Regions from separate parts of the Streptomyces incarnatus genome, predicted to be linked through region 1. Evidence: riboswitches for the same ligand, from Rfam matches in the RefSeq annotation. Region 1 holds a riboswitch; each other region holds the start of a gene.
What was found. Region 1 has a riboswitch for S-adenosylmethionine ahead of ABB07_RS04580 (amino acid ABC transporter permease). Riboswitches for the same ligand answer to the same signal wherever they lie in the genome.
Positions count from the first base shown of each region.

Region 1 (6,194 bases):
CCGGCCCCACAACCGGGCGGACAGCAGGGCGAGGCCGAGCTCGGGGCCCGGTTCCTTGTCGGAGACGAGCAGGTTGCCCTCGCCCGCGCCGGTGGTGCCGCCGGCCACCGGACCCCGGTCCACCACCCGCACGTCGAGGCCGGACCGCGCGGCGTACAGCGCACAGGCCGCACCCACCATGCCGGCTCCGACGACCACGACATCGCAGGTCAGTCGCTTCGCCACGGCAGTACTATGTCACATGTCGCCAATTCCGAGGAGAGCCCGGACAGCTTCGTCCCGATACTCCCGTCCCCATCACCATTTCCCATGCCCGTCCCAGGCGTGGACGCCCCCTTGACGTCCCCCGGTGCCGGATCGACACTCCAGGGTGGGAATCCTAGTGAACAGGTAGGGAATGATGACGCGCCTCGACACCGGCAGCGGCCCCGCGGGCCGTACGCCGCTGTGCGCACCCCTGCTCACCTCCCGCCGCCACATCGATCTGCTGCGCGTCTGCAGCGCGATCAGCCCCCAGCGCTGAGCCGGAGCCCCGCGCCCGCCGGCGCGCACGTCCGTACGTCCATCACCCGGGGAGACGCATGTCCATCACTCCGCTCGCCGCCGTCCCGTCCGTCCACCGCGCCGCGCCCGTCTTCCGGGGCCGGATCGGCCAGGACGCGCGCAGCGGCCACTACGCCGTGCCGCACCGCTACCGGCTCCATCTCTCGACCGCCTGCCCGGACGGTCTCCGCCTCGCCGTCGGGCACAGCCTCCTCGGCCTGGACGGCAGTTGTCCGGTCACGGTCCTGCCCGCCGTACCGGACTGTCCCGGCGGCGGCCACTCGGCGCTGCGGCCGCTGTACGAGGCGAGCGCCCACCACTACACCGGCCCGGCCCTCGCGCCCGTGCTCAGCGACGACTGGTCCGGACGGATCGTCAGCACCCAGGCCCGCGACATCCTGCGCGACCTCGACCGCTTCTTCCCGCGCGAGGACCGCCCCGCCCTGTACCCGTGCGGTCAGGAGTCCGTGATCGAGGCCGTCGAGCGGATGTGCGCCGAAGGGATCGAGGAGGCCGCGCAGCGCGCCGGACGGGCCGGCGCCGACCCGGCCGAGCGGGCCGCCGCCCTGGACGTGCTCCTGGACACCCTGGGTCGGCTGGAGAGCCGGCTGGCCGCGGAGGCGTACCTGGTCGACGACCGGATCACCGCCGCCGACATCGAACTGTGGGTCACGCTGGTGCAGTTGGACACCGTCCATCGCTGCCACCTGGACGCCGCCGCCGTCCACCGCATCGCCGGCCACCGCGCCCTGTGGGCCTACGCCCGCCGCCTGGCCGCCCACCTCGCCTTCGGCCGCCATCTCGACCTCGACGGCATCTCCCGCCGCCACCACGGCCGTTGCCAGGGCCTCGAGGCCGCCGGCGCCGCCGTCCAGATCCTGGACTGGGCGGGCCACGTCGCGGGCGCCGAGGACGCTTCCCGCAGGTGAGAAGCGGTCGGACGGCGTCCACTGGGCGGACAGCCGTTGACATTTGAACGGACGACTGCCTTACTTACGGCTCAGAACGGTCATGAGCGTCAGCACCAAGCCCTGGCTGGCTGACCGGCAACCCTCGCATCGCGGTGGGGTGCCCCAGGTGACGACCGGACCGGAATGACGTTTTCGGTAAGCGCGAGGGCCCCGTGGGGCCGGAACAGTGACAGGTGACGCCATGTACGCAGCTCCCAGGACGGCCGCGAGCCGCCCCCAGGGCTGCGTACCGTCGTACGCCAGGGTCCTCGTCGCCGACCGCGCCGTCGATCTGCTGCGCGTCAACAGTGCACTGTGTACCGCGCCGGGCTCAGCCCGCTGTCAGGGCTGACGTCTCCTTCCAGCCCTGGCTTCTCCAGCCTCCGCTTGCCCAGCCTCCGCTTCTCCAGCCCTGGCTGCTCCAGCCAGTCGCTGCTCCAGCCCCGCGTTCCTGACGCCCACCGCCCCGCCGGTGTGCCATCACCCGCCCAGCCCCCGGTTCCCGCGCGCTGTCGTGCGCCGCCCCGTGCCGCAGTGCCGTGGCGGTACCCGCGGCCGAGCGTCGTCAGCCGGGGTGTCCGACTCCGCCGGAGCCCGCCATGAGTGAAGTCCCAGGCGCCGCCGTCTCCCTCGCCGAGGCGCCACCCGCCGACACCCCGTCAAAGCCGCTGAGCGCACAGCGGGTTCAGCCGCTGCGCCGGCCCGGCCGGTGGATCGCCACCGCCGTCGTCCTGGTGCTCGTCGCACAGATCGTGCACGGACTGGCCACGAACCCGTTCTACCAGTGGGACCGCTTCCGCTACTGGTTCCTGCGCCCCACGGTCCTCGACGGGCTCCTCGTCACCCTCGAAGTCGCCGCGCTCAGCGCGGCCTTCGGCCTCCTCGGCGGCATCCTGCTCGCTCTCGGCCGGCAGTCCGGCAGCCCGGTGCTGCGCGCCGTGAGCTGGACGTACACCTGGCTGTTCCGCTCGGTGCCGCTCATCGTCGTCCTGATCTTCCTGTACAACTTCTCGGCCCTGTACAAGACGGTGAGCCTCGGCGTCCCCTTCGGCCCCGCCTTCGTCACCTTCGACGAGTCCAGGCTGGCCACCGACATGACGGTCGCCGTGGTCGGGCTCAGCCTCAACGAGGCGGCGTACGCGGCGGAGGTCGTACGCGGCGGCCTCCTCTCCGTCGACCAGGGCCAGCACGAGGCGGCGGCCGCGCTCGGCCTGCCCAGGGGCTACCAGTTCGCCAGGATCGTGTTCCCGCAGGCCCTCAGGTCGATCACGCCGAACTACGTCAACCAGCTCATCGGCCTGATCAAGAGCACCTCGCTGGTGTTCTACGTCTCGCTGCTCGACCTCTTCGGCTCCGTGCAGACCATGGGCAGCACCTACCCCGGCGACATCGTGCCCCTGCTGCTCGTCGCCACCGCCTGGTACCTGATCCTCACCAGCGTGGTGTCCGTCGTCCAGTTCTACGTCGAGCGGCACTTCGCCCGGGGCGCCACCCGCACCCTGCCGCCGACCCCGCTGCAGAAGGCCCGCGCCGGCCTCGGGGAGTTCCGGGCCCGGCTGCGCAGGGAGGCCGCCGTATGACCGCCACCGACACCGTGCAGACCACCCCGGCCGCGCTGGAGGTCCACGACGTCCACAAGTGGTACGGCACCCATCGGGTGCTCGACGGCATCGACCTGAGCGTGCGCCCCGGCGAGGTCACCGTCGTCATCGGCCCCTCCGGCTCCGGCAAGTCCACCCTGCTGCGGGTCGTCAACCACCTGGAGAAACCCGAGATCGGCCACGTCAGCGTCGGCGGCGAGCCGATCGGCGTCCGACGCGGCAGCGGCGGCCGGCTGAAGGAGCTCAGCGAGCGCGCCATCCTGGCCCAGCGCAGCCGGATCGGCTTCGTCTTCCAGAACTTCAACCTCTTCCCGCACCTGACCGTCCTCGACAACGTCGCCGCCGCGCCCGTCGCCACCGGGAGGCTGGCCAAGCCCGAAGCGCTGGACCTGGCCCGGGAACTGCTCACCCGGGTCGGCCTCGGCGACCGTACCGGCGCCTATCCCCGCCAGCTCTCCGGCGGACAGCAGCAGCGGGTCGCCATCGCCCGCGCCCTCGCGCTGCGCCCCGGCATCATCCTCTTCGACGAGCCGACCTCCGCGCTCGACCCCGAGACGGTCGGTGAGGTGCTCGCTGTCATCAAGGACCTCGCCACCAGCGGCACCACCCTGGTCATCGTCACCCACGAGATCGGCTTCGCCCGCGAGGTCGCCGACCGGATCGTCTTCATCGACGGCGGCCGGATCGTCGAACAGGGCCCGCCCGAGGAGGTCCTGGACCGGCCCCGGCACGAGCGGACCCGGGACTTCCTCGCCAAGGTCCTCTGACTCCCTTTTCCTCTTCTTCCTCCGAGTTTTTCCTCTGAGCTTTTCCCTCCGAGTTTTTCCACCCGGCATTTCCCCCGAGCAGTACCGAACGACAAAGGACAGCCATGCACAGCCACCTCTCCCGACGCAGCCTGATACGCGGCATCACCGCGGCGACCGCCGTCGCCTCCCTCGCCGGCGGGCTCGCCGCCTGCGGTGGCGACAGCGACGCCGCGACCACGACCGACAGCGCCGGTACGGTGACCGTGGGCAGGGTGTCCAACGGCGCGGCCCGGCAGACCACGCTGAAGGTGGCCGAGGTCAAGTCCCTCAGCGCGGAACTGCCCGCTGCCGTCCGCAAGAGCGGCACCCTGAAGATCGTGGTGGGTGCGCTGCCCGACGGTTTCCCGCCGCTCGCCTACATCGGCGGTGACCAGAAGACGCTCACCGGCGTGGAGCCCGACTTCGGCCGCCTGGTGGCGGCCGTCCTCGGGCTCAGGCCCCAGGTGTCCAACGCCACCTGGGAGAACATGTTCGTCGGTATCGACAGCGGCAAGGCCGACGTCGGCTTCGCCAACATCACCGACACCGAGGAACGCAAGAAGAAGTACGACTTCGCCTCCTACCGCAAGGACAACGTCGGCTTCGAGGTGCTGAAGAAGAGCACCTGGAACTTCGACGGCCGCTACGAGAACCTCGCGGGCAGGACGGTCGCCGTCGACAACGGCACCAACCAGGAGAAGATCCTCCTGGAGTGGCAGACGAAGCTGAAGAAGGAGGGCAAGAACCTCACCGTCAAGCACTACGCCAGCAAGAACGCCACCTACCTGGCGCTGACCGGCGGCAAGATCGACGCCTACTTCGCGGCGAACCCCGGGGTCGCCTACCACGTCACGCAGACCGCCAAGTCGCCGAACCCGACCCGCAGCGCGGGCACGTTCTCCGGCGCCGGTGCGAGTCTCCAGGGTCTGATCGCCGCCACCACCAAGAAGGACAGCGGCCTCGCCAGGCCCATCGCCGACGCCGTCAACTACCTGATCAAGAACGGTCAGTACGCCGAGTGGCTCAAGGCCTACAACCTCTCCGACGAGGCCGTCGCCAAGTCCGAGGTCAACCCGCCGGGGCTGCCGCTGAGCAACTCCTGACCCACCCGGTTCCGGCCGAACCGAGCCCCGACCGGGGGTCCGACGGCCGACGGGTCGAAGGCAGCGGAGAGGGCGTGCAGCCGGTCGACACCGCGCTGCGCGCCGAACCCGCCCCCGGAGGCGGTACGGCCCGGGCCCGCCGACGCCCCCGAGATCCTGGACCCCGTCGCCCGGACACGCCACGGCAACGCGTGAGCAGGTCTTCGGCGCGGAGGCGGGCGGGTCCGCGGTGCTGAGGCGAGCGGGCAGGTCCGCGGTGGGGAGGCAGGCGGGGAAGTCCCGGGCGGGGAAACCGACATGGGGGTCCTCGGAGCGGGAACAACCGCGGCCGGCCGCGCGTTGTGAGTCGTGACGAGATCCGCGAGGCGGTCGCTCACCCGGCCCGCCCCGCCCGACGGACGGAGGTGACGGCCGTGACACGTGTACTCCCGCACGCCCCGCACCCGTACCGCTCCCTCCGGCTCACCACCCGGCCGCACATAGACCTCCAGCGCGTCTCCGCCGCGCTCTGTCGCCACTGACCTCCCTCCCGGCCGCAAGGCCCGGGTCTGCTTCCTGCCGCGCTCGCCCCTCGCCGACGCCTGCCGCCCCGCGAGCCGGTGTTCTCGTTACGGCCATCAAGGAAGGCACCGCCGTGTCCTCAACTCCCGCCTCTCCCCTGCACCTTGCTGTCGCCCTGGACGGCACCGGCTGGCATCCCGCGTCCTGGCGCGAGCCGGTCGCCCGCCCCCGGGACCTGTTCACCGCCGGCTACTGGGCCGACCTGGTCGCCGAGGCCGAACGGGGCCTGATCGACTTCGTCACCGTCGAGGACGGCCTCGGCCCGCAGTCCTCGCACTTCCTCGACCCCGACGACCGCACCGACCAGGTGCGCGGCCGGCTCGACGCGGTGCTCATCGCCTCCCGCGTAGCCCCGCTCACCCGGCACATAGGCCTGGTCCCGACCGTGGTGGCCACGCACACCGAGCCGTTCCACATCTCCAAGGCGATCGCCACCCTCGACTACGTCAGCACCGGCCGCGCGGGCCTGCGGGTGCAGATCAGCGCCCGGCCGAACGAGGCGGCCCACTTCGGCCGCCGTACCATCGGCCGGATCGAGGCCTACGACAGCCCGGCGGCCCAGGACATCGTCACCGACCTGTTCGACGAGGCCGCCGACCACGTGGAAGTGGTGCGCCGGCTCTGGGACAGCTGGGAGGACGACGCCGA
Region 1 covers NZ_CP011497.1:1,043,840-1,050,033, reverse strand. The annotation lists gene ABB07_RS04590 (NAD(P)/FAD-dependent oxidoreductase) at 1-225, opposite strand, end outside; gene ABB07_RS41475 (putative leader peptide) at 398-523, shown strand; gene ABB07_RS04585 (glutathione S-transferase C-terminal domain-containing protein) at 582-1,472, shown strand; SAM riboswitch class IV at 1,551-1,662, shown strand; gene ABB07_RS04580 (amino acid ABC transporter permease) at 2,093-3,073, shown strand; gene ABB07_RS04575 (amino acid ABC transporter ATP-binding protein) at 3,070-3,861, shown strand; gene ABB07_RS04570 (transporter substrate-binding domain-containing protein) at 3,966-4,985, shown strand; gene ABB07_RS41715 (putative leader peptide) at 5,399-5,506, shown strand; gene ABB07_RS04560 (LLM class flavin-dependent oxidoreductase) at 5,620-6,194, shown strand, end outside.

Region 2 (6,194 bases), 5.2 Mb from region 1:
CCATGCTCTGTATTCATGATCAGCGAGTGGAGCACGGCGGCCGGCAGGGCGTTCAGAGCGGTCCGCAGCACATCAGCACCCATGACGTACGGCCTCATCGCCCTGTGCTGCCTGCTCTTCGTCCTGGGCCCGGCCTCGGGGCTCACCCCGGGATACGGCTCGGGGAACGCCCTGCTCGCCGCGCAGCGGGCGTACTTCCACCGCTGGGGCGTGGTACCGGCCGAGCTGTTCGCCAGGCCGGTACGCGCGGCCCTGACCCCCGCCACGGCCCTGTTCGTGCACGGCAGCTGGGTGCATCTGCTCGGCAACATGCTCTTCCTCTTCGTCTTCGGCGCGATGACCGAGGAACGGATGGGCCGGGTCGAGTTCACCCTCTTCTACGTCGGCTGCGGCTATCTCGCCCTGCTGGGGTACGCGGCCGCCAACGACGCCTCCGAGCAGTCGCTGGTGGGCGCGTCCGGGGCGATCTCGGCGATCCTCGGGGCGTTCCTCTACCTGTTCCCCCGCGCCCGTGTGACCAGTCTTCTGCCGTTCCTGTTCTTCCTGCCCGTGCGGTTCCCGGCGTGGGTCGTGCTGCCGTTCTGGGCGGCGCTGCAGTGGGCGGCCGCGGGGCGCTCCGCGCAGGGGCCGGGGGTGGCGTATCTGGCGCACCTGGTGGGATTCGCGCTGGGCTTCTGCTACGCGTGGGTGCGCTACGGCCGTGCGACTAGAGTGAAAGCCGCCCCTGCTCAGGCCCCCGAGGGAGAGAACCAGCCGTGATCACCGCGATCGTCCTGATCAAGACCAGCGTGGACCGGATCCCCGAGATCGCGGAGCAGATCGCTTCGCTGGAGTCGGTCAGCGAGGTCTTCTCCGTCACCGGTACGTATGACTTGATCGCGATGGTCCGGGTGCGGCAGCACGAGGATCTGGCCGATGTCATCCCCGGGCGGATCAGCAAGATCCCCGGTGTGGAGGCCACGGACACGCACGTCGCCTTCCGCACCTACTCCCAGCACGACCTGGAGGCGGCGTTCTCGATCGGCCTGGACAACTGATCGTTTGAAGATCGCCCAGGCGTCTGCGGGGCGCGGGTCGCATTGCGGGTGCGGCGGCCGTGGTGGCTGGTCGCGCCCACGCGGCGGAGCCGCATATCGATACAGCCCCGCGCCTCTTCGGGGCGCTGATCACACCGCCGGGACGCAGCGGCCGTCCTCCGTGCGGTACGTCCACTTGGCACCCTCGGTGACCAGTTCCTTCACCGCCGTCACGAAACGCTCCACGTGCTCGTCGGGGGTGCCCGCGCCGAAGCTCACGCGGATGGCGTTGAGGGACTTCTCGCCCGGTGCGGCCTCGGGGGCGCCGCACTCGCCCTGGGTCTGCGGGTCGGTGCCGAGGAGGGTGCGGACCAGGGGGTGGGCGCAGAAGAGGCCGTCGCGGACGCCGATGCCGTACTCGGCGGACAGGGCGGCGGCGAAGTGGGAGCTGTTCCAGCCCTCGACGACGAAGGAGATCACGCCGACCCGGGGGGCGTCGTCGCCGAAGAGGGAGAGGATCCTGACCTGCGGGACCTCGGCCAGGCCCGCGCGGACCCCGCGGATGAGGTGCTGCTCCCGGGCCACCAGGGTGTCCCAGCCGGCCTCGGTCAGCGCCTTGCAGGCCGCCGCGATGGAGTAGGCGCCGATCACATTGGGCGAGCCCGCCTCGTGCCGCGCGGCGCTCTCGTGCCACTCCACGTCCACACCGCCGTCCTGACGCCGGGTCACCTTGCGGCTGGCGCCGCCGCCCGCGAGGTACGGCTCGGCGGCGCGCAGCCAGTCGGCGCGGCCGGCCAGGACACCGGAGCCGAAGGGGGCGTACAGCTTGTGCCCCGAGAAGGCGACCCAGTCGACGTCCAGGTCACGGACGGACACGGGGTGGTGGGGGGCCAGCTGGGCGGCGTCCAGGACGATCCGGGCGCCGTGCGCGTGCGCCGCCGCGGCCAGTTCGCGCACCGGCCACAGCTCGCCGGTGACATTGGAGGCGCCGGTGACGCAGACCAGGGCCGGGCCGTAGGGGTCACGGCCGGCGAGGGCCCGCTCCAGGGTCGTGACGGCCTGCTGCGGGGTGCGCGGGGCGTCGAGGTAGGTGACCTTCGCGTCCTGCCAGGGCAGCAGGGAGGCGTGGTGCTCGGTCTCGAAGACGAAGACCTGGCAGTCGGCGGGGAGGGCGCGGGCCAGCAGGTTCAGGGAGTCGGTGGTGGACCGGGTGAAGACCACCTGGTCCTCGGCGCGGCAGCCGAGGAACTCGGCGACCGTCCTGCGGGCGTTCTCGAACAGGTCGGTGGAGAGCTGGGAGAGGTAGCCGGCGCCGCGGTGGACGCTGCCGTAGTACGGCGCGTAGGCGGCCACGTCGTCCCAGACGCGCTGCAGGGCGGGGGCACTGGCCGCGTAGTCGAGGGCCGCGTAGGTGACCTCGCCGCCGGTGACGAGCGGGACGGTGACATCCCGGCCCAGAACGGGCAGCGGGGAGCAAACGGACTGGTCGGCGGCAGCGGTGAAGACAGACATGGGGAACTCCCGTGAGGACGTACGCGAAGAGGCGTACGGGAAGAAGAGAAAAGGGGTGTGCGGAGGCGGGGCTCTGCGGCCCTATCGCATTCGCTTGCTCACGGAAGGCTCCCTCGAACGACCAGGACCCCTGGTCCCGCGCTCTCAGCAGCGCGCGAGGGGTCCGCGCTTGCCGTAGACCTCGCTGCCTACGGCCTGGTCTTCACCCGGGGCACCCCGCCACGGACGGAGGGTTGCCGGACAGCCGGCCGGGGCCTCATGACTGTCACTCATGACCTGGTACAGGAACGTACGGGAAGAGATCGTCGTCCCGCAACCCGTGTCCGGATCGCGGGACGACCGCCGGTTTCCGCTAGGCGTTGCTCGCCGCCACCCAGCGCTCCAGCGTCCGCTTCGCCGCGCCGGAGTCGATGGACTCGGCGGCCTTGGCCATGCCCGCGCGGAGCTGGTCGGCGAGCGGGGCGTCCGTCGGGTCCAGGGCGACGAGGGCCGCCGCGGAGTTCAGCAGCACGGCGTCCCGTACGGCCCCGGTCTCACCATCGAGCAGGCGGCGGGCGACCTCCGCGTTGTACGACGCGTCCGCGCCGCGCAGGGCCTCCACCGGGACGAGGTCGATGCCGACGTCCCTCGGGTCGAAGGTCTCCTCGGTGACCTTGCCGTCCCGGACGATCCAGACGTGGGAGGTGGCCGTCGTGGTCAGCTCGTCCAGGCCGTCGTCGCCGCGGAAGACCAGGGAGGAGTTGCCGCGCTCGGCGAGGACGCCGGCCACGATCGGGGCCATCCGGAGATCCGCCACACCGACGGCCTGGGCCCGGACCTTCGCCGGATTGGTCAGCGGACCCAGCACGTTGAAGGTCGTACGGATGCCCAACTGGCCACGGGCGGCGGCCACATGACGCAGCGCCGGGTGGAACTTCACCGCGAAGCAGAAGGTGATCCCGGCCTCCTCGGCGACCTGCGGGACCCGCTCCAGCGACAGGTTCAGATTGACGCCCAGCTTCTCCAGCACGTCCGAGGCGCCCGACGCCGAGGACGCGGCCCGGTTGCCGTGCTTGACGACCCTCGCGCCGGTGCCGGCGACCACGATCGAGGACATCGTGGAGATGTTCACCGTCTTGGCGCCGTCGCCGCCGGTGCCGACGATGTCGACGGTCCGCCCCGGCACCTCGATGACGTTCGCGTGGTCGTACATCGCGCGGACGAGCCCGGTGATCTCCTCCACCGTCTCGCCCTTGGCCCGCAGGGCCACGGCGAATCCCGCGATCTGCGCGTCGGTCGCCTCCCCGCGCATGATCCGGTCCATCGCCCATGCCGTGGCGTCCGCGCTCTGGTCGCGGCCCTCCAGCAGGGCGTTCAGTACCTCGGGCCAGGAACGGCCCGCCGCGGTGTCGCCTCCAGCGGGGGTCACAGCGCTCATAAGCCGCTCCTGGGGTGTCGTACACAACATCAATGGTCCGATCCCAGCCTATCGACCCCCGCACACGGCGAAGGGCCCCGTCCGTAACCCGGACGGGGCCCTTCGGCGTGGCGTGGCGACGCGGGATCAGTGGTGGCCGTGGCCGCTCGTGATCTCCTTGTACTCCTCGACGGACGGCTTCGGGATCTGGTTGTCCTCGCCGTAGTAGGCGTTGGACAGCTTCACCCGGAGCTTCTCCGAGGCCGGCACCTTGCGCTCGACGCCGTTCTCGTCGACCGTCGGGCCGATCTCGGCCGGCTGGTACTGGTGGTGGGCCGTGAGGGTGTGCAGCTGCTCCTGGCTGAGCGGCTCGTGCACCTCGATGAACTCACCGTGCGGCAGCCGCTTGATGATGCCGGTCTCGCGACCGTGCAGCACCTTGTCGCGGTCGCGGCGCTGCAGACCCAGGCAGATCCGCTTGGTGACGATGAACGCGATGACCGGCCCGACGAAGAACCCGATCCGGACGAACCAGGTGACCGCGTTGATCGACAGGTGGAAGTGGGTGGCCCACAGGTCGTTGCCACCGCCGACCAGGGTGATCATGTAGATCGTCACCCAGGCGACACCGAAGGCCGTACGCGTCGGGGCGTTGCGCGGGCGGTCCAGGATGTGGTGCTCGCGCTTGTCGCCGGTGATCCAGGACTCGATGAACGGGTAGACCGCGATCGCCGCCAGGACCAGCGGGAAGAGCACCAGCGGGATGAACACGCCCAGGACGAGCGTGTGGCCCGCGAAGTTGATCTCCCAGCCCGGCATGAAGCGGATCAGACCCTCGGCGAAGCCCATGTACCAGTCGGGCTGGGCGCCGGTGGACACCTGGTCCGGACGGTAGGGGCCCATGGCCCAGATCGGGTTGATCTGGGCGACCGCCGCGATGGCCGCGATGACACCGAAGACCAGGAAGAAGAAGCCTCCGGCCTTGGCCATGTAGACCGGCAGCAGCGGCATGCCGACGACGTTGTTGTTGCTCTTGCCCGGACCCGCGAACTGCGTGTGCTTGTGGTAGAAGACCAGGATCAGGTGGCCCACCATCAGGCCGAGCATGATGCCCGGCAGCAGCAGGATGTGGATCGAGTAGAACCGGGCGACGAAGTCGTGGCCGGGGAACTGACCGCCGAAGAGGAAGTACGACAGGTACGTGCCGACGATCGGCACGGACAGGATCGCGCCCTCCATGAAGCGGACACCGGTGCCGGAGAGCAGGTCGTCCGGGAGCGAGTAACCGGTGAAGCCGGTGAACATGCCGAGGACGAACAGCAGGAAGCCGAACAGCCAGTTGATCTCACGCGGCTTGCGGAACGCGCCGGTGAAGAACACGCGCATCATGTGCACGAACATGCCGGCGAGGAAGATCAGCGCGGCCCAGTGGTGGATCTGCCGGATGAGCAGACCACCGCGCACGTCGAAGGAGATGTGCAGGGTCGAGCTGAACGCCTCGGACATCAGCTGTCCCTGCAGCGGGACATAGCTGCCGTGGTACTCCACCTCGTTCATCGACGGGTGGAAGAACAGCGTCAGATAGACACCCGTCAGGATGATGATGATGAAGCTGTACATGCACACTTCGCCCAACATGAACGACCAGTGGTCGGGGAAGATCTTGCGCATGTTGGACTTGGCCAGGGAGTAGATCCCGAGCCGGCCGTCGGCCCAGTCGGCGACCCGCTCGCCGGCCGGTGCCTTCCCGCGCGGGCGGGGCGTCTCGTTCGCTGCAGTACTCATCCGCGCTCCCAGAATGCAGGACCGACGGGCTCCTCGAAGTCGCCGAGCGCCTGGAGGTAACCGTCACTGTCCACGCCGATGCGCAGCTGCGGCAGGGCGTGGCCGGCGGGGCCGAAGATCACTCGGGCACCGTCGGAGAGGTCGAAGGTGGACTGGTGGCACGGGCACAACACGTGGTGCGTCTGCTGCTCGTACAGCGAGATCGGGCAGCCGACGTGCGTGCAGATCTTGGAGAAGGCGACGATGCCCTCGTGCGACCAGTCGAGCTCGCGCTTGTCCTTGATGTTGCCCGGCTGCAGCCGGACGATCATCAGGGCCGCCTTGGCGATCTCCGTCTGGAACTCCTCGTCCGTCTCCTCCAGCCCGTCGGGCTTGGCGAAGGTGAGGGAGCCGACGGCGACGTCCTCGGGGCGCAGCGGCTGACCCGTGTTCGTGTTGACCAGGCGCTTGCCCTTGGCCCACAGCGTGTGACGCAGCGAGGTGCC
Region 2 covers NZ_CP011497.1:6,207,671-6,213,864, reverse strand. The annotation lists gene ABB07_RS28065 (rhomboid family intramembrane serine protease) at 16-759, shown strand; gene ABB07_RS28060 (Lrp/AsnC family transcriptional regulator) at 756-1,037, shown strand; gene ABB07_RS28055 (aminotransferase class V-fold PLP-dependent enzyme) at 1,167-2,528, opposite strand; SAM riboswitch class IV at 2,689-2,805, opposite strand; gene trpD (anthranilate phosphoribosyltransferase) at 2,881-3,945, opposite strand; gene qcrB (cytochrome bc1 complex cytochrome b subunit) at 4,072-5,709, opposite strand; gene qcrA (cytochrome bc1 complex Rieske iron-sulfur subunit) at 5,706-6,194, opposite strand, start outside.
Region 2: it holds a riboswitch for S-adenosylmethionine, as region 1 does, so the genes downstream of both, ABB07_RS28055 (aminotransferase class V-fold PLP-dependent enzyme) here and ABB07_RS04580 (amino acid ABC transporter permease) in region 1, are expected to answer to the same signal.

Region 3 (6,194 bases), 3.7 Mb from region 1:
GGGGCAGATGGCCCCAAGGGTGTGGAGGAACGGAGAAACGCGCTGAGGGAGCGGGCCGCCGCGCTCGTCTTCGCGGAACGGACGGGTCTCGACGGCGCTCTGGGCTTTCTGTCCACGGAACCGTTGCGCCGGCTCATCGGTGATCATCGCGCCGCGCTGCCGGTCACGGTTGTGGTGGGAGCGAAAGGCGCCGGCAAGACTTTCACCTTCGCCCGGATGTGCGCTGCCGGTAGCTGGTCCGGATTCGCCCGGAAGGCCGGCATGCAGGTACAGGATGACGCGCTGGTGGTGCCGGTCCTCGATCCAGCCAACCTGGATCAGCAGCCCACGGGCGATGGTCGCACCGGGCCCCAGGATCTTCGAGACCGGGCGGCAGGCGGTGAGGGAGCCACACGTCGCCAGATCCTCAAGGTGCTGAACGACGCCCTTCACTCCCAGGAGAGCGGCACCGACCCGTACGTTTGGCTCGACGTATGGTTGCGCTGCATGGCCATCGCCGGCGGCAGCGCGCCGGCACGGGGGGAAAGCTTCGACGCCGAGCGTGAACTGCTGACACTCGGCAAGACGGGGAAGCTGCTCTTCGTCTTCGACGGCCTTGAGGACTTCCTTCAGGAGTTGGAAGGCGAGTCCAAGCGGGTCGCACTCCGCACCCTCCTGGTCGAAGTTCCCGAGTGGCTGCGTTCCCTGCGTGGGCGTCCGCTCGGCGTGGTGGTGTTCGTTCGCCGCGACCTGGCGTCCTGGGCGATCACACAGAACCTCGGTCAGTTCCTGGACCGGTACGAGGCATACGCGCTGCGCTGGGACGCCCAAGAGGCCCTCCGGCTCGCCCTCTGGGTGTCGGTGACCGCCCATGCCGTCCGGGAACCGGATCGTGACCCGATGGAACTGTCCTATGAGGAAATCGCCCAGGCCCTGCGGCCGGTCTGGGGAGCGAAACTCGGTTCGGACAGTTCACACGAGGCATGGTCCGAACGCTGGGTCCCGGCAGCCCTCGCCGACTTCAATGATCAGGTCCAGGCCCGCGATGTGGTGCGGTTCCTCAGAGAAGCCGCAGGCCTGTCTGCCGGCGATGAGCAGAAGGACCGACTCCTTGTCCCGACTGCCATGCGCAACGCACTTGCCCAGTGCAGCTCGGAGAAGGTCAGGGAGATCGGTCAGGAGAACAAGCGGCTCGGCGACCTGCTGCGGGGACTGGGCCAGTACGCCAGTGACGTACTGATGCCCTTCAGCGCGGAGGACGTCGGACTGGATGCCACCGGCATCGCGGTACTACAAGAAGCCGGCGCGCTGGCCCGGGACACGGATGGCCGGTACCGCCTGCCGGAGATCTACCGGCACGCCCTGGGCTTCAGAACACAGGGGCGCGCTCGGGTCGTCCGTAGATGACGGAATCGCTGGACCGCGCGGACGTGGTGGTCGACGGCCCCGCCGGTGTCGTACGCCTGCTGGGGGCCCTCGCGGATCAGCTGGGCTGAAGGTCCTCGAGCGCCCGCAGCTGGTCCAGGAACCACTGGGCCGGGGGAAGCGCGGTGGCCGCCGCCGCCAGCCGCTTGGTGCGGTCCGCCCGCTCCTCCGGCGGCAGGGACAGCGCCGCGTGCAGGGCCCGCGCGGTCTCCAGCACGTCGTAGGGGTTCACCGGGAACGCGTGGGCGCCCAGCTCCTCGTACGCCCCGGCCTCCCGGGACAGCACCAGCGCACAGCCCTGGTCGGAGACCACCGGCACCTCCTTGGCGACCAGGTTCATGCCGTCCCGGATGGGGTTGACCAGCGCCACGTCGGCGAGCCGGTACGCGGCCAGGGAGCGCGCGAAGTCGTCCTTGACGTGCAGCACGACCGGGGTCCAGCCGGGCGTGCCGTAGACCGAGTTGATCTCCTGCGCCACCCGCTGCACCTCGGCGGTGTAGTCGCGGTACACGGCGAGGTCCTGGCGGGAGGGGTACGCGAACGCGAGATGCACCACCCGTTCACGCCACTCGGGGTGGTCGTCCAGCAGCTGCCGGTACGCCAGCAGGCCGCGCACGATGTTCTTCGACAGCTCGGTGCGGTCGACGCGCACGATGCTCCTGCGGCCTTCGCCGATCTCCGCGCGCAGCGCCGCCAGCCGCTCGTCCACATCGGGCTCGTGGGCCCGCTTGCGCAGGAAGTCGGCGTCGGCGCCAAGCCCGTGCACTCCGACCCGCACGGCCGGAGCCCCGGGGCCCAGTACCGCCTGACAGCACTCCGTGAACGCGTTCGCCCACCGCCTGGTCAGGAACGCCACCCGGTCCGCCCCGAGCATGCCCGCCAGCAGCTGCTCGCGGATGTCCCCCGGGAGCAGCCCGAAGTACTCGGGGGGCGCCCACGGGGTGTGGGAGAAGTGCCCGATCCGCAGGTCGGGCCGGAGCTCGCGGAGCATGCCGGGCACCAGGCACAGGTGGTAGTCCTGCACCAGCACCGCCGCCCCCTCGGCCGCCGCCCCGGCCAGCGCCTCGGCGAACGCCCGGTTGTAGGCCTCGTACGACGCCCACTGCCGCCGGAACTCCGCGTCGAAGACCGGTTCCAGCGGGGTCTGGTACAGCATGTGGTGCACGAACCACAGCACCGAGTTGGCGATCCCGTTGTAGGCGTCGGCGTGCACCTGCGCGTCGATGTCCAGCATCCGCACCCGCTGCCCGCCGGTGTCCTCGTCCGGCAGCGGCCCGCCGCCCGCGCGCCGTACCGCCTCCCGGTCCCCGTCGCCGAGCGCCGCGCACACCCACAGCGAGTCCGCGTCCGGCCCGATGGCCGACAGTCCCGAGACCAGCCCGCCGCCGCCCCGCTTGGCGCGCGGCGAGCCGTCCTCGTCCACCGTGTACGACACCGGCCCGCGGTTGGACGCGACCAGCACCCGAGCCCTCTCGGCAGCACCCTGCGTGGAAGCCATGGTCCTCAACCTAGCCCGGCCCGGAAACGCTCAAACGTACGGCCACGCCTCGTGTCACCGCCGTATACGAACTCAGGCCACCCGGCGCTCGGCGTACTCGGCGATCTCCACCATGGGTGGTCGTTCCTCGGTGTCGACCGAGTAGGTGCGCGGCTCGAAGCCGTCCTCGCCGCGCTCGAACTGGGTGAGGGCGGGCCGGATCAGATGGCCGCGGGCCAGCCTCAGCTGGGCGGTGCGGTAGATCGCCGCGGCCATCCGGCCGAGCGCCTGCCCGTCCTGGTGGCGGTGCTTGCGCACGCCCACGTCGACCTGCCCCAGCGCGTCGAGGCCCACCAGGTGCAGGGCGTCCACCAGCATGCCCAGCTCCACGCCGTACCCGACCGGGAAGGGGAGCTGTTCCAGCAGGCTGCGCCGGGCCGCGTACTCGCCGCCCAGCGGCTGCACGAATCCGGCCAGCTGCGGCCAGTGCATGTTCAGCAGCGGGCGGGCCATCAGCTCGGTGACCCGGCCGCCCTGGCCGGCCGTCCTGCCGGGGGCGAGCGCATCGAACTCCGCGGCGAGCGGGCGGTCGTACATCGCCTTGACCAGGTCCACGCCCGGCTCGGTGAGCAGCGGGCCGACGATCCCGGAGACGAAGTCGGAGGAGAAGTCGCGCAGGTCGGCGTCGACGAAACAGACGATGTCCCCGGTGGTGACCAGGAGCGAGCGCCACAGCACCTCACCCTTTCCGGGGACGGCGGGGATGCGGGGCAGGATCTCGTCCCGGTGCACGACCCGCGCGCCCGCGGCGGCGGCGACCGCGGAGGTACGGTCGGTGGAGCCGGAGTCGACCACCACGATCTCGTCGACGAGCGGCACCTGCTCCACGAGGTCGTGGCGGATGACCGCGACGATGTCGCCGACCGTCTCCTCCTCGTTGAGCGCGGGCAGCACGACGGAGACCGACTGGCCCGTGCGCTGCTTGGCCGCGAGGATCTTGTGCAGCGGGCGATCGGTCACCGACCAGGAGCGGGTGGCCAGCCAGCGCTCGACTTCTTCCAGCACAGTCAGCGGCTCCTCACGTGTCTCGCGGTTCGGACGACTATCTCAACTGTCCTGGCCTTCGGTTACAGTCTTGAACAACGCCGGTGACCATCGCATGTCGGGGTCGACCGCGCGCCCACAACTGCATACCGCTCATCCAGAGGGGCAGAGGGACACGGCCCGATGAAGCCCCGGCAACCCCCCTGAGCCGAACTCGTCTCCGCGAGGCTCCAGGCCAGGGAAGGTGCCAAATCCGTCTCACGGCGAGGTGCGTCGTGAGGAAGATGAGGAGAAAGGGCCTCGCCTCCATGGCTGTGCAGACAGTTGCAAGCTCCACCGATTCCACCGTCGACCTCGGTCCCGCCGCGGCCCTGAGCTGTCGCGAGTGCGGTCACCGTGTTCCGCTCGGCCCGGTGTTCGCCTGCGAGGAGTGTTTCGGCCCGCTGGAGATCGCCTACGACTTCTCCGCCTACGACACCGAGGAGCTGCGCCGCCGCATCGAGGCCGGCCCCGCCAACATCTGGCGGTACGCGCCGCTGCTCCCGGTCCCGGCCGACGTGACCGACAAGCCGAACCTGAACCCGGGCTGGACCAAGCTCGTCAAGGCCGACAACCTCGCCGCCGAACTCGGCGTCACCGGCGGGCTGTTCGTCAAGGACGACTCCGGCAACCCGACCCACTCCTTCAAGGACCGCGTGGTCGCCCAGGCCCTGGAGGCCGCCCGCGCCTTCGGCTTCACCACCCTGTCCTGCTCCTCCACCGGCAACCTCGCCGGTGCCGTCGGCGCCGCCGCCGCCCGGGCCGGCTTCCGCTCGTGCGTGTTCATCCCGCACGACCTGGAGCAGGGCAAGGTCGTCATGGCCGCGGTCTACGGCGGCGAGCTCGTCGGGATCGAGGGCAACTACGACGACGTGAACCGCTTCTGCTCGGAGCTGATCGGCGACCCGGCCGGCGAGGGCTGGGGCTTCGTCAACGTCAACCTGCGGCCGTACTACGCGGAGGGCTCCAAGACGCTGGCGTACGAGATCTGCGAGCAGCTCGGCTGGCGGCTGCCCGACCAGATCGTGGTCCCGATCGCCTCCGGCTCCCAGCTCACGAAGATCGACAAGGGTCTGCAGGAGCTGATCAAGCTGGGGCTCGTCGAGGACAAGCCGTACAAGATCTTCGGCGCCCAGGCCGAGGGCTGCTCGCCGGTGTCGACCGCCTTCAAGGCCGGTCACGACGTCGTACGGCCGCAGAAGCCGAACACCATCGCCAAGTCCCTGGCCATCGGCAACCCGGCCGACGGGCCGTACGTCCTGGACATCGCCCGCCGCACCGGCGGTGCCGTGGAGGACGTGACGGACGAGGAGGTCGTCGACGCCATCAAGCTGCTGGCCCGCACCGAGGGCATCTTCGCGGAGACGGCGGGCGGCGTGACCGTCGGCGTCACCCGCAAGCTGCTCAAGGACGGCGTCCTGGACCCGGCGAGGACCACGGTGGTCCTCAACACCGGCGACGGCCTGAAGACCCTGGACGCGGTGGCCGGGACCGGCCTCACCGCCACCATCCGACCGACCCTGGACTCCTTCCGAGAGGCTGGCCTCGCATGAGCGTGACCGTTCGCATCCCCACCATCCTGCGCACCTACACCGGTGGCCAGGCGGAGGTCAGCGCCGAGGGCGCGACCCTCGCCGAGGTCATCGCCGATCTGGAGAAGAACCACACCGGGATCGCCGCGCGGGTGCTGGACGACCAGGGCAAGCTGCGCCGGTTCGTCAACGTCTACGTCAACGACGACGACGTGCGCTTCGAGCAGGGCCTGGACACCGCCACCCCGGACGGCGCCGGCGTGTCCATCATTCCGGCCGTCGCGGGCGGCTGATCGTTACCTTAGGTAACTTCAGTTACGCATTGTTCATCGAATTGCCTCCTCCGTGAGAGAAGCGGAGGGGGCAATTCTGTGTGATTGAGCGCGGTAGAGTTGGGGAACGCGCTCTCGGCCGGACCGGTCGGGGGCCCTGAATTCATGCCGCACACCCGATGAGAAGCAGCCAAAATACGCGGGCCTTATGCGGCTTTTGTGGTGGTTTGTGTAGCCCGACTTGCCCCGAAGTCTGCTGAATTCTCACCACATTCCGGACCGTTCCCGTCCAGAATTCTCGTCCGATTGACCTGTTGCAGACGGCAGTTGGACAGATACATTCAGCCGCGGTCGACGCGTTCCGGCGCACGCCCCCGTCCGATGGGGGGTGAGGTCTGACCCGGATCCGCGAAGTGCGGATCTGTG
Region 3 covers NZ_CP011497.1:4,699,345-4,705,538, forward strand. The annotation lists gene ABB07_RS21165 (KGGVGR-motif variant AAA ATPase) at 1-1,386, shown strand, start outside; gene ABB07_RS21175 (alpha,alpha-trehalose-phosphate synthase (UDP-forming)) at 1,463-2,902, opposite strand; gene ABB07_RS21180 (glucosyl-3-phosphoglycerate synthase) at 2,975-3,946, opposite strand; SAM riboswitch class I at 4,076-4,216, shown strand; gene thrC (threonine synthase) at 4,234-5,517, shown strand; gene ABB07_RS21190 (MoaD/ThiS family protein) at 5,514-5,789, shown strand.
Region 3: it holds a riboswitch for S-adenosylmethionine, as region 1 does, so the genes downstream of both, thrC (threonine synthase) here and ABB07_RS04580 (amino acid ABC transporter permease) in region 1, are expected to answer to the same signal.